3 regions of the Furfurilactobacillus sp. W61-4 genome follow, and region 2 is predicted to be linked to each of the others. Evidence: riboswitches for the same ligand, from Rfam matches in the RefSeq annotation. Region 2 holds a riboswitch; each other region holds the start of a gene.

Evidence for each region. Region 2 has a riboswitch for thiamine pyrophosphate ahead of AC27FN_RS07885 (ECF transporter S component). Riboswitches for the same ligand answer to the same signal wherever they lie in the genome.
Region 1: another riboswitch for thiamine pyrophosphate. It lies ahead of thiW (energy coupling factor transporter S component ThiW); the one in region 2 lies ahead of AC27FN_RS07885 (ECF transporter S component).
Region 3: another riboswitch for thiamine pyrophosphate. It lies ahead of thiM (hydroxyethylthiazole kinase); the one in region 2 lies ahead of AC27FN_RS07885 (ECF transporter S component).

What each region holds. Positions count from the first base shown of each region.
Region 1 covers NZ_BAAJNZ010000005.1:41,457-45,644, reverse strand. The annotation lists gene AC27FN_RS07340 (rhodanese-like domain-containing protein) at 1-234, opposite strand, end outside; gene AC27FN_RS07335 (MarR family winged helix-turn-helix transcriptional regulator) at 237-764, opposite strand; gene AC27FN_RS07330 (matrixin family metalloprotease) at 990-1,733, opposite strand; TPP riboswitch at 1,916-2,015, shown strand; gene thiW (energy coupling factor transporter S component ThiW) at 2,123-2,629, shown strand; gene AC27FN_RS07320 (zinc-binding dehydrogenase) at 2,748-3,788, shown strand.
Region 2 covers NZ_BAAJNZ010000005.1:169,316-173,503, forward strand. The annotation lists gene AC27FN_RS07870 (nucleoside hydrolase) at 1-445, shown strand, start outside; gene AC27FN_RS07875 (hypothetical protein) at 674-991, shown strand; gene AC27FN_RS07880 (ECF transporter S component) at 1,041-1,652, shown strand; TPP riboswitch at 1,853-1,941, shown strand; gene AC27FN_RS07885 (ECF transporter S component) at 2,067-2,648, shown strand; gene AC27FN_RS07890 (ATP-binding cassette domain-containing protein) at 2,677-4,104, shown strand; gene AC27FN_RS07895 (energy-coupling factor transporter transmembrane component T family protein) at 4,101-4,188, shown strand, end outside.
Region 3 covers NZ_BAAJNZ010000001.1:299,744-303,931, forward strand. The annotation lists gene AC27FN_RS01470 (manganese-dependent inorganic pyrophosphatase) at 1-184, shown strand, start outside; gene AC27FN_RS01475 (iron-sulfur cluster biosynthesis family protein) at 390-761, shown strand; gene AC27FN_RS01480 (iron-sulfur cluster biosynthesis family protein) at 934-1,293, shown strand; gene msrB (peptide-methionine (R)-S-oxide reductase MsrB) at 1,314-1,766, shown strand; gene msrA (peptide-methionine (S)-S-oxide reductase MsrA) at 1,811-2,350, shown strand; TPP riboswitch at 2,395-2,496, shown strand; gene thiM (hydroxyethylthiazole kinase) at 2,567-3,364, shown strand; gene thiD (bifunctional hydroxymethylpyrimidine kinase/phosphomethylpyrimidine kinase) at 3,366-4,188, shown strand, end outside.

The sequences.
Region 1 (4,188 bases), 130 kb from region 2:
GTCATAAACCACGTAAGTTTTATCCTTGGGTAAGGTAGCCAGCTGCGCGGTCAAGTCTTTGGCGGCAATGGCCCGGGCGCCTTTGATTTGATCTTTTTTGATGGCAGCTGGTGCGTTACGGATATCAAGAACAACGTAGGGTGAATCAGAATCGTCTAAGTGTTCGACGATTTCTTGATGACCGATATAGAGGCTCAGGTAAGTTTTTAAAAAATCGATTTTTTCATTTTCCATAATTATGACATCTCCTGTGAGTGAGTTAATGATTGAATACCATGATCAAGGGTTCCCAGTAGCTGGGTAAGGGTAGTGCGATCAGCTGGAGTAAGCTCGGCCATCATCGTATTAACGGTACTGAAATTATGTGGTAAAAAAGCTGCCAGTTTGCGTTGCCCCAGCGGCGTGCTTTTTACCACGGTGGCGCGTTTGTCCGCTTGAGATGGCGTCTGAGTCACGAAGCCTTGTTTAACGAGGGCATGGACGAGTTTGCTGGTGGTTGCCTTGGTGACCCCCAATTTCTCAGCAATGGTTGAGACGCCCAGTCCTGTATTACCTGCTCGTTTCAGGAACATTAGTATGATGAATTTAGACTCCGATAAATCAAATTGAGCCAAGACATCATCATAACTGCTTTGCAGTCGTCGAGCGACTTCCTGAAAGCGAAGAAATAAGACGACCGCATCTGCATCCAAGTTGCCGTACTCAGCGTTCATCTCTGTGACTCGATGACTCGTTGGCCGATCCTTGAAATCAATGTGATTCATGCAAACCTCCCCCCCTAATTTAGTTAGCCGGCTGACTAAATGAGTATAAAACTTTTCACTACCCTTGTCAAAAATTGCGCGATGAAGCTAGTGAGAAGCTTAAGTGGAACCTTCTAAGCATAAAAAACGGGTGAAGCAGCTGGTGTATTAATCAAAGAAATGATAATAAATCACCGGGGTGCGCCATCCAATGATTTAATCCTCAGCGACCGCTTGCCGAGATGGCTATTGTTGATAAATCTGTTTTAAGGCGTTAACGTCGCCATCACTTAAGGCAGTTTTGCCTTGATCAATGGGATACATGACTGAGTTTTGGTCAGGGCTATGATCTAAACCTAAAGCGTGGCCGAGTTCATGAATCGACACAGATAGACTAATCGATTGATTATAGGTGATATTGAGTTGAGCTGAGCCATGGTTGATCACCACATCAGAAGCGCCTGGCCCAACCTGCTCAATTAGTTGTGGGCCGCCTTCGCCTAATTCGATGGAGCCGAGTTGCGCAGCGGTCATCTGTTTATGGTAGGTGCCAAAGGCCAATTGGTTCTGCAAGTTAGTTCCTTTACCGGGGCGAAGCTTAACGACACCAGTTGCATTGTAAAGCTTAACCGCTTGCTCAAATACGGTGTGAACATTAGTCGGCGTGCCCGTATCGTAGTGATAATAATACGTTGAACTAATTTTTTTGCCTTGCATAATTGGCAAGATTGGCGTCGCGTTAACAGTACTAGTGGCTGTGGTGACGGAACTTTGATTCGTCGTTGATTGACTGGTGGCCTGAGGGGTTGAGCGAATCGATGGTTCATTAAGTTGCGTGAGTTTTAGGCGTGCATTTTGGTATAACTGATTGAGTCGTTGCTGCCACGCATTACGAGTGGTTTGCGGAATTGGACTATGAGGGTTACCAAATAAAAAGACGCCAGCAGCCAGAATAATTATGAAACTGATAAAGCCGCGATGTCGGTGCATAAATAATCCTCCAGAAAATTTCTACCAAGTTTAACGCTTGATGTAATGAAACGGTCATTATCCGCCGTAATGTAGTGAAAAATTAAGTGTCATTGTTAACTTGAAAGGCCATCGGTTAAACGGACGAGTAAGTGGTTCATCGTTTGTGCAAGTATGGTAAAATGTCTTTAAATTTAATCGAAAATTGTCACTAGGGGCGCTGTTTGCTGAGATGGGTTAAAACCCGGTCCCTTTGAACCTGATCTAGTTAACACTAGCGGAGGAAAGTGGCTGACGCGTCGTGAGTTCTGTAAGTAACGGCAAGCTGGCCCTTTCTGTCTGGAAGGGCTTTTTTGGTGGCAAGGATTAGATTAAGTGTTGTTGTCACTAAAGAAAGCGAGGACTGTTACATGCAGCGAGATGTTCAATTACGCAAAGGGTTATTCACCATCTTTAGTAGTCTGATCGGATTAATTTTATCCACCCTCGTCGTTTTTCCCAATATGGCCCCGTTCCAACACATGGTTGATGTCATCCTAGCCATTTTAGTCGGGCCAGTCTATGCGACGGCCGCCGCCGTTATTGTTGGTTTGATTCGCATGCTACTTGAGGGGCGACCAGCTGTTGCAGTTACAAGTATTTTAGTCGGGCCGGTGTTAGCTTGGCTCGCATATCGGATATTTAATCGGTCGACTCTGGCCGCTGCAATGGGCGAGACACTTGGCGTTGGGTTATTTGGAGCCATGATTTCCTTTGTCGTGATGCAGGTTGGTTATGGATTGAAATTACCTAGTTTCTGGTTTTATGTTCCATATTTTACCCCATCAGCACTTGTTGGCAGTTTGTTAGGCGCGCTAGTTGTTAAAACATTACGGCAGTTGACAATCATTAAAAAAAGCGATTTTTTAGATGAATGACGACAAGGGACCTCCTGACAACGCAACACGAGTGAATGTTTCTCGAGTTGAATCACCAAACTAGAAGGTCGATAATCATAGTTGATTGAAATAAATCTAAGAAGCGAAGGGGATTCAAATGAAATCAACGATGTTTATGGGACCTGGGAAAGTTGCGCTTGAAAATGTTGACCGACCAACGATTCAAGCGCCTGACGATGTCATTTTGCACGTGGTTAGAACTTGTGTCTGTGGTTCAGATCTGTGGGCTTACCGTGGCTTGGAAGAGAAACCACATCATTCGGAAAACGGCGGTCACGAGGCATTAGGAATCGTCGAAGCAGTCGGCGACGAGATTACAACCGTTAAACCAGGCGACTTCGTCATTGCCCCGTTTACGCACGGTTGTGGCCATTGTGCAGCCTGTCGGGCAGGCTTTGATGGTGATTGCCAGAGTCACACGGCTAACTTTAGTCATGGCGTGCAAGCAGAAGAAATTCGGTTTGAACATGGCGAATGGGCATTGGTTAAAGTTCCTGGTCAACCCACAGATTACAGTGAGGCCATGCTCGATTCGTTATTGACGTTGGCTGATGTGATGGCGACTGGTTATCACGCTGCCCGGGTGGCTAATGTCCAAGCCGGCGACACAGTTGTCGTGGTGGGCGATGGCGCGGTTGGTCTATGTGGCGTTATTGCAGCGCAGATGCGTGGTGCCAAGCGAATTATTGCCTTAAGTCGCCATCAAGATCGACAACAATTAGCCACTGAATTTGGGGCAACTGACATTGTTGCTAGTCGGGGTGATGAGGCTGTCAGCGAAGTGCTAGCTTTAACGAACGGGGCCGGCGCTGATGCAGTCTTAGAATGTGTCGGTACTGAATTATCTAATGAAACAGCGATGCAAGTATGTCGCCCCGGTGGGATTGTTGGGCGTGTCGGCTTGCCCCATGAACCCAAGATGGATATGGCCAGTTCATTTTATAACAATCGAATTATCGCTGGTGGACCGGCATCCGTGACCACGTACGATAAATCAGTTCTCTTAAAGGCGGTTTTAGATGGACAGATTCATCCAGGTAAAGTGTTTACCAAGCGGTTTGGCTTAAATGAGATTGATGCGGCTTATCAGGCAATGACCAACCGTGAAGCAATTAAATCATTAATTGTTGTTGATTAATTATCTATTAATTGCGGAGGAACAGACTGTCCTCATAAAATCGGTTAGCTAAGTAAGGATTTTGGGCGTCGCAAGGTGGTAGACAAACAGAAATCAGAGCGAAACAAGCTGGGTGTTACCGAGCACTAGCGGAGCCTGAACAGTTGGCGTTCTTTGCCAATTGATCGGGCTGGGATAGGCACAGGTAATAGGCTTGTGTAGCTGGACAAACAACTCAAAGCGAAGCAAGCTGGGTGATGTTGAGCACTAGCGGAGGTCGGCAAATTGGCGTTTTTTGCCAATTAGGCGGCCTTGGCTAGGCACAGACATCAGGCTTGTGTAGCTGGACAAAAAATGCTTTTTGATTCGACAATATCCACTAATCAAAAGAAACCCATTTCCTCGCTGGAAGATGGGTTTC
Region 2 (4,188 bases):
CCCTGCCGCTGCAGATCGGGTTTTCCGTTCACCATTACGTGCAACGATGGTTGGGTTGGACGTCACGTTACGAACACTGCTCACTAAGAAAGAAACACAACAGTGGCGTGATTTGGACACTGTCGCCGGTGAAAAATTCGCTGACATCACTGACTACTACATCGATGCTTATTATGACTTAGACATCGACAAAAACGGTTGTGCCATTCACGATCCATTAGCGGTTGGCATTTCCATTGACGATTCTTACGCTAAGCTCATTGACCTCAACATGAAAGTTACCCACGACGATGCCGCTAATCCAGCTGACATCGGTCGGACCATCGGTGACACAGCGCGGTTGAACGCTCCTACGACCAACATGCGTGTCGCGGTTGATGTAGACAAAGAACGCTATCTTGCTCACTTTATGGATCTGCTAACGAACTTATTCGCTAAGCACTAAACTTTTTCTAAATACTCGCTAAAACAACCACCTCGCTAACCGGCGAGGTGGTTTTGTTGAAGTCAATATCAATTCTTACTCAAAAATCATAATCAACTTTCTGCCATTCACTGTCCGTTGCGCTAGTCAAAAATTTACGGACTGGCGAACAAAAAACTTTGTCACACAAACGCTTCCTAGCGTAGAATGTATACAAAACTCAGGCAACTGTTCATGGGAGGTGTCATCATGCAACATCGGATCGTTAACGCGCTCAGTTACCTCAGCATCTTATTCTTACCAGTTATCTTTCCACTCATCGTATGGATTGTCGGCGCGGGTCAACCAGACATCACCCATCATGCCGCACACGCATTTTGGAGCCAACTAATTCCAGCCATTTTTGCTTTTATGCTATTCTTTTTCATTGCCGTCTACGGATTAACAATCGGCGCCACCGCTGGTCTGGGTTGGTTAACCCTATTGTTCATTGGTGTTCTATGTTTGCTGTCAGTCATTCTATGGTTTTACAACATTGTGATGGGTATCCGGATGCTGGTTGTCTAATCAGCCCGGATCAACTCATGATTAAATGAAATTAAGTGAGGAATCGCTCATGAAAACAGCAACAAAATCAAACACACGTAATTTAGTTTTAGCTGCCTTATTTATTGCCATTGTCTTGGTTCAGGTCTTGGTTCCCTTTTTGGGTTACATTCCCCTTGGCCTAACCGCCGTTGGCCTACAGATCGCGATTATCCAATTTACAGTTGCAATTGCCGCCATTATGATGGGCCCTTGGTGGGGTGGCCTCATCGGTGGCGTCTGGGGACTCGCGTCACTCATTCAAGCGTGGACCCAAGTCTATAATCTAGGTGCCTTTTTATTTCGTAACCCGGTAACAGCGATTGTTCCTCGAATCATGATTGGCATTGTGGTTGGTTATGTCTTCCAAGAGCTCGCTGTTAAACGTCAGCATCGAGGGTTAGCGCTAACTTTATCAGGATTCTTGGCTTCCTTTACCAATACTGCCCTCGTCGTCTTGTTTTCTTGGATTACAATCGCCGGCTTTGGTTATTACTTCCCTGGTATTCCCCACAGCGGGACTTTTATGTGGATTCTATTATCCTTAGTCGGCGTCAATGGCATTGCTGAGATGATTGCGGGTGTCATTATCGTGCCGATCGTCGGGAGCGCGATCTTGGCCGTCCGCCGATCACGAGGCTAGTCTTTGAAACCATGCTGACTCATAATGTAAACGCGCTCGCCAGGCCTGAGCCCTGTGCACAACCTGCAATCACTACCGGGTGAAACCCACCCGTCCGTGATTTCCAGTTGTTGCTCGGGCTCAAAACGGCCTGGCTCACGCTCTGATCTGATCTTCTATTGCTTTTTTTCAAACTTTCCTTTACGCTTAGGTTGCTTCACAAATAATAACTGGGGTGCCATTGGCTGAGATAAAACCCATTGAACCTGATCCGGTTAATACCGGCGAAGGGAGTTACGTAATCCGAATGCGGATTATTTGTCTTATTGACATTTACGACCTCTCACTCAGGCTCGACACTGGTGAGGGGTCTTTTTTTTCCTCATCATGGCGGGCACATTGATTGCGCTGGTCACCCCAAACGGAGGTCTTTTTATGCAACAAGCAAGTCATTCTAACGGTTGGCATCTTCGCGATGTGATCCTGATTACCATCATCGCCATTTTTATGGGGATCATTTTCTTTGTTACCGGCTTTTTATATAACGGGCTAACTGCACTGTTAACGCCCTTTGGCTTAGCGCCGTTTGCCAATGATTCTATTCTGGGCATTTGGACGATGGCCGGTCCGCTAGCTGCGTTTATGTTACAGAAAATTGGCGCGGCAACAATCGGTGAAATTTTGGCTGCTGCCGTTGAAGCAATCATCGGTGGCCAATGGGGCCCAAGTACGTTGATTTCTGGCTTTGTCCAAGGGATCGGTTCTGAATTAGGCTTTACGTTCACACTATATCGACGTTACGACATGTTCAGTTTAACGTTATCTGCCTTAACGACTGCGATCGTTACTTTTGGTTGGGACTTGTTCCGATCCGGATACAACCAGTATCATCTCTGGATGATTATCGCATTATTCATCACGCGTTTCATTTCAATGTGGGTATTTGGCGCATTATTAGTTTCAGCTGTCACGCATTTGCTTGATCGCTCGAAACTGCTGAATCGTAGTCGTCACTAATCGCAAACCAACTTAAAGTGTAATCTTAATGACAATGATTGAGCTTTCCCATCTGACTTTTAAATACGATGAAACAGATTCTCCCATTCTAGATGATCAGTCACTGACCATCGATAAAGGAACCTTTAACCTATTGACGGGTCCTTCTGGAACTGGTAAATCAACCCTCCTCAAGCTCATTGCTGGTTTATATCCTAGTTTCACTGGCATTCAAACAGCTGGCACGGTGACCGTCAATCAGCAGGTTATTGCCGAGATGATTCCCGCCAAACGTGCACAAATCGTCTCAATGATGTTTCAAAACCCCAGTGAACAGTTCGCGATGCAAACCCCACGCGAAGAACTTATCTTTACCTTGGAAAACCTACAAGTTCCCGTGAGTGATATTCCAACACGAGCACAGGCGGCCCTTGAATTTTCGGGTGTCACCGCCTTTGCCGATCGCCAATTTACAACGCTTTCTGGCGGTGAACAGCAAAAGGTATCTTTAGCAGTTATCGTCGCACTTAATGCACAAGTCATTTTATTAGATGAACCATTCGCAAATGTTGATCCAGCGGCACGGCGCTTCTTATTGGCTCAATTAACCAAGCTTGTTAACCAGCAGGGTAAAACTATTCTTATTGCAGATCACGATTTATCTGATTACCAGGCGCGAATCAATCAGTTGTTTATTCTCGATCCAACCAAACGACGTGTCCACCTTGCTGATAATGCTGAAGCAACAGCGCGCTTTGCCGACTTTGACCAGCAGCAACATCAGCAGCAGCCCGTATCATTACCTGATCTCGCCACGCTTGAACCGGTATTTAAATTGAATAATTTCTCTGTTGGGCATCAGCATCCCTTGATCGTCCAAGACGCACTCGACCTTTTTGCCAATCAATTGACCGTCGTCACCGGGGCCAACGGAACTGGCAAATCGACCCTTTTTAACGCCCTCGTTCGTTTGCAAGACTACCATGGTTCACTGACTTGGCAGGATCAACAAGTCAGCAAGCAACGACGCGCGCGGTATGCTAAACAGGTGGCCCTAGTCTTTCAGCAGGCCACCAGCCAGTTCCTAAATATTACCGTGGCTGAAGAGCTCGCCATGAGTCATCGCCAACAAGTCAGTTCAGCTTGGACAACCGCGCGAACAACTACGGCCCTGGAGCAACTTAATTTGGCCGGCCGCGATGAACAAGTCGTTTATTCACTCAGCGAAGGACAAAAGAAAAAACTGCAAATTTTAACCATGCTGATTATGGGTACCCCCACTCTACTACTGGATGAACCGCTCACTGGTTTAGACCTTATTTCGGAACAAGCCGTGCTGCAATTATTACAGGAAGCGGTTCATGAAGACGGACGCACCGTTCTCATGATTACCCATCAGTTAACGCACGTCGCGACCTTTGCTGACCTTCATCTGCACCTTGATCAGCAACACCTAACTTATGAGGCTTCATTATGAATCCAACGCTATTATTAGCTTTAGTCCTCATCGTCGGTGTTGAGATCTCGTTCACCGCGGTCATCTGGGCTAATGTCATCATTA
Region 3 (4,188 bases), on a different contig from region 2:
TGATCTATTCTTAGTGCTCGTTACGAATATTTTGGATAGTAATTCTCGCCTGCTCGTTTGGGGTGAACCAACGGCGGCGGTTGAGAAGGCCTTCAATACGACACTTACGAATCATACCGCTGATTTGCCAGGGGTAGTTTCACGTAAGAAGCAAGTGGTACCACCACTGCAAGATGCCTTCTAAAATTTGATTTGAATCGATTGCGCGGGATCTAAATTGGCAAGTTCGTCTGTGAGCGGAACTGGTTGATTTGGTTCCCGCGTTTTTGCTTCGCGACTGGTTTTTAAAGGCTCAATGAATAAGCTTAAAAGATTGTATCCGCGTGACGGTCGCGCCATAATTAATTCGTAGCGTTGATCATTAAAATCATTTTTCGGAGGTAGTCACAATGGCAGCACAACATGAATTATCATTTGATGATGAAGTCAAGGCCCAGTTGCAACCGTTGTTAAAGGATGGCAATCAACTGTTATTAAGCTATGACGACGGGGTCGGTCCGTATTCGCATCATGGCCTAGTCGCTTTGCAAGTCTCATTTCAGCTCGTTATTGTTGGCCAAGATGCCGACGTTAGCGATTATGAAGAAACGTTGCCATCTAACCTTGGTCCAGTTCGGTACAAGGGCTATTCTGGTCGTTTCTTGGGTCATGAACTACACGCTTCGTTTAACAGCTTAATGCACGCGATTAAGCTGTCTGACGAGGGTGAACAGATTGATGATAATGTGGCTGTGATTGTTGACGATAGCGCAGCCAAATGAGCACAACCTTTCGATAAAGCTGCTTGTAAAATGATCCTAACGGGAGATAGGATCATTTTAGTCTAGACGAGTTCGATGGGGCACTGAGCACATCCCTTGCTTATCTGGTCAGATGGGTGATAATACTTACTTGTAGTAAGGAATTTAATTTACAGATCAGGAGGCTACTTTTATGAGATTAATGATTACACCGGCTGCTCAAGCAAAATTAGCACCCTTGATGAAGCCTCATACACAATTATTATTAAGCTATGATGATGGTGTAGGTCCTTATTCTGCGGTCGGATTTTGCTCGCTGGATACTGCCTTTGATCTACTGGTGGTTGACCAAGACCAAGCCATACCTGATTATGATGAAACGATTGATTCAAATCTTGGCGAAATTAAGGTTAAAGGGTATAGTAAGGCTCAGTTAGCCGATCAGATGCGATTGGATTTAAACCCCACGTTTAATACGCTGCGACTAACCAGCGATCATGAACAGTTGGATCCTAATGTCCAACTAAAGGATCTCACGACACAACAGGTCTAAACGAATTGGGGGCTGATTAAATGGATCCAGATCAAAAAGCAGCAGCATTGGCTAAGTTATCTAAGGAAGCTTACGCAGTTACGCAACATGCCGATACTGAACGACCATTTTCTGGTCAATACGATGCCTTTTATGCAGATGGTATTTATGTGGATGTCGTCAGTGGCAAACCGCTGTTCTCTTCGACAGATAAGTATGACGCTGGCTGTGGCTGGCCGTCGTTCACGCATCCAATCGACGCCAAATCGGTTAAAGAACATCGGGATCGTTCATTTGGCATGGAACGAACTGAAGTAGTGAGTCGTGAGGCAGAGTCCCATCTAGGACATGTTTTTACCGATGGACCGGCCGAAGACGGTGGGTTGCGTTATTGCATCAATTCGGCCGCACTTAAATTTATTCCTGCGGATCAATTGAAGGCAGCTGGATATGGGCAATATGCTGACCTATTTCCACAGATAACGCAGAAGTAAGTAAACGCGTTAGCTTAGGTAGGTTAAATCGAGGAGGACTTTACATGGCAGAAGCGACAGCAATTTTTGCGGGTGGATGTTTTTGGTGTATGGTAAAGCCGTTTGATACGGTTCCAGGTATTAAAACGGTGGTGTCGGGGTATACAGGTGGACATGTGCCTAACCCGACGTACGAGCAAGTTGCCAGTCATACCACTGGTCACACCGAGGCGGTTAAGATCACCTTTGATCCAGACGTGATTAGTTACGATCAATTAGTTAACATCTATTGGCAGCAGACCGACCCAACGGATGCCATGGGCCAATTTCAAGATCGTGGCGATAGTTACCGACCCGTTATCTTTGTGAATAGTCCAGAGCAACGGCAAATTGCTGAGGCTTCGAAAGCTGCATTGGCCGCTTCAGGGCGATTTGACGAGCCAATCGTGACGAAAATTGAAGCTGCGCAGCCATTTTACGCTGCAGAGGACTACCATCAAGATTTCTACAAGAAGAATCCTTTGCGCTACCAAATGGAAGAAATGGGTGGGCGCGAAGCCTTCATCAAACAACAATGGGCTGATAAAGATCAAACAAAGGCGTAAACTAATTGACGGTCAGCACAAAGATCGGTATTCTAGACGTAAATAGTTTCCACTAGGGGTGTCCACATGGCTGGACTGAGACGACTTGGTCGGACCCTTTGAACCTGTAAGTTCAGACTTGCGAAGGAAAGTGGCCAGTGTGATTGAGGAATGACAACGCTGAAGCCTTCGTGGTTTTAGCGTTTTTTCTTGTCCAAATTGGCCGAGGAGGAAAAAATGAATCCAGAATTGTTAGCCGCTATTCGACGGCTTAATCCAGTTGTATTAACCGTTGCAAATGCGGTGACGATTGCCGAGGTTGCCAATGCCGTGAATGCAATTGGCGCCTCACCAATCATGTCAAAAGCACCAGAAGAGGCGCCTGAACTTGTGGGGCTGGCAGGCGGTGTAACACTCAACTTGGGCACATGGACGAAAGTTCAGGTTGAGCAAATGGTTGCGGTTGGTCAGGCTGCAAATCAAGCGCAGGTTCCCGTTGTGATTGACCCAGTCGCGGTTGCATTGCCCAAACGACAACAGATCTTCACTAATTTAGTTGAACAAGTTCAGCCAGCCATCATCCGGGCCAACGCGGGGGAAATGGCCTTTCTTGCTGGCGAAGATGATACAACGCGCGGCATTGACGCGACCGATTTAACGGTAAACCATGCGCTAGTCGCAGCAGAAGTGGCGAAACGTTTTAATTGTATTGCGGTGATGACCGGCAAAAAAGATTTCATCAGTGATGGCAGCAAGACGTTTATGGTTCATAATGGGACGCCCCTATTTGCGACCCATGTTGGTTCCGGTGATATGTTAAGCAGCGTTTTAGGGGCCTTCTTAGCGGTGAGTGAGGATGCGCTAACCGCTGCAGTAACTGGCACTGCCATTTTCGCGGCAACGGGTCAGTGGGTGGCACAGACTGCGCAACTAACTCATCAGCAGCCAGGAACCTTTGCGGTTAAATTAATGGATGGTTTGGCTGCCGTTAGCATGACCGATTTGAAATCTTTACTTGAGGTGGAGGTCAATTAATATGGCACTAACTGAATCAGTGGCACAATTTCCCCAGGCATTATCCATTGCCGGATCTGATTCCGGCGGTGGTGCTGGTATGCAAGCAGATCTCAAGACGATTCAAGAGCGTCACGTTTTTGCGGCGACGGTTCTTGTCGCGATTACCGCACAGAATACGCTGGGGGTTCAGGATGCTTTTGCTCTGCCAACAACCTTGATTGATGAACAATTTGCTTCTTTAGCGGCGGATTTAGCAATCAAAGCTTGTAAAACGGGGATGTTAGCAGATGTCGAACGGGTCAAAGCAGTCGTTGCCAATCTAAAGCGTTATAACTTTGGCCCGCTGACTGTTGATCCCGTCATGATTGCAAAGGGTGGCGCACCACTATTGAGTGAGGCAGCGGTGGTCACGGTTCGCGATGAATTAATTCCTCTGGCGACCGTGTTAACTCCCAATTTACCAGAGGCCGAGGCCCTGACCGGCTTGACGATTACGACCGATCAGCAGATGCGCCAGGCTGCTGAACAGTTACAGACGCTAGGGGCAGCAAACGTCATTGTCAAGGGTGGCCACGAAGCCAACCCTGAATTGGCGAATGATTATGTCTTGTTAGCCGATGGGCGATCATTTTGGTTGAGTTCGCCTAGACTAAACACGCACAACACGCATGGCACGGGTGACACATTGTCGGCCTGCATTACCGCAGAACTAGCTAAGGGCGCCGATGTTGAAACGGCGATTCGAATTGGTAAAGCCTATGTGTCCGCCACCATTGCCCAAGGGATCGTTGTCGGTCATGGTCACGGACCCTTGAACCATTGGGCACAGATTCACGAGGGTG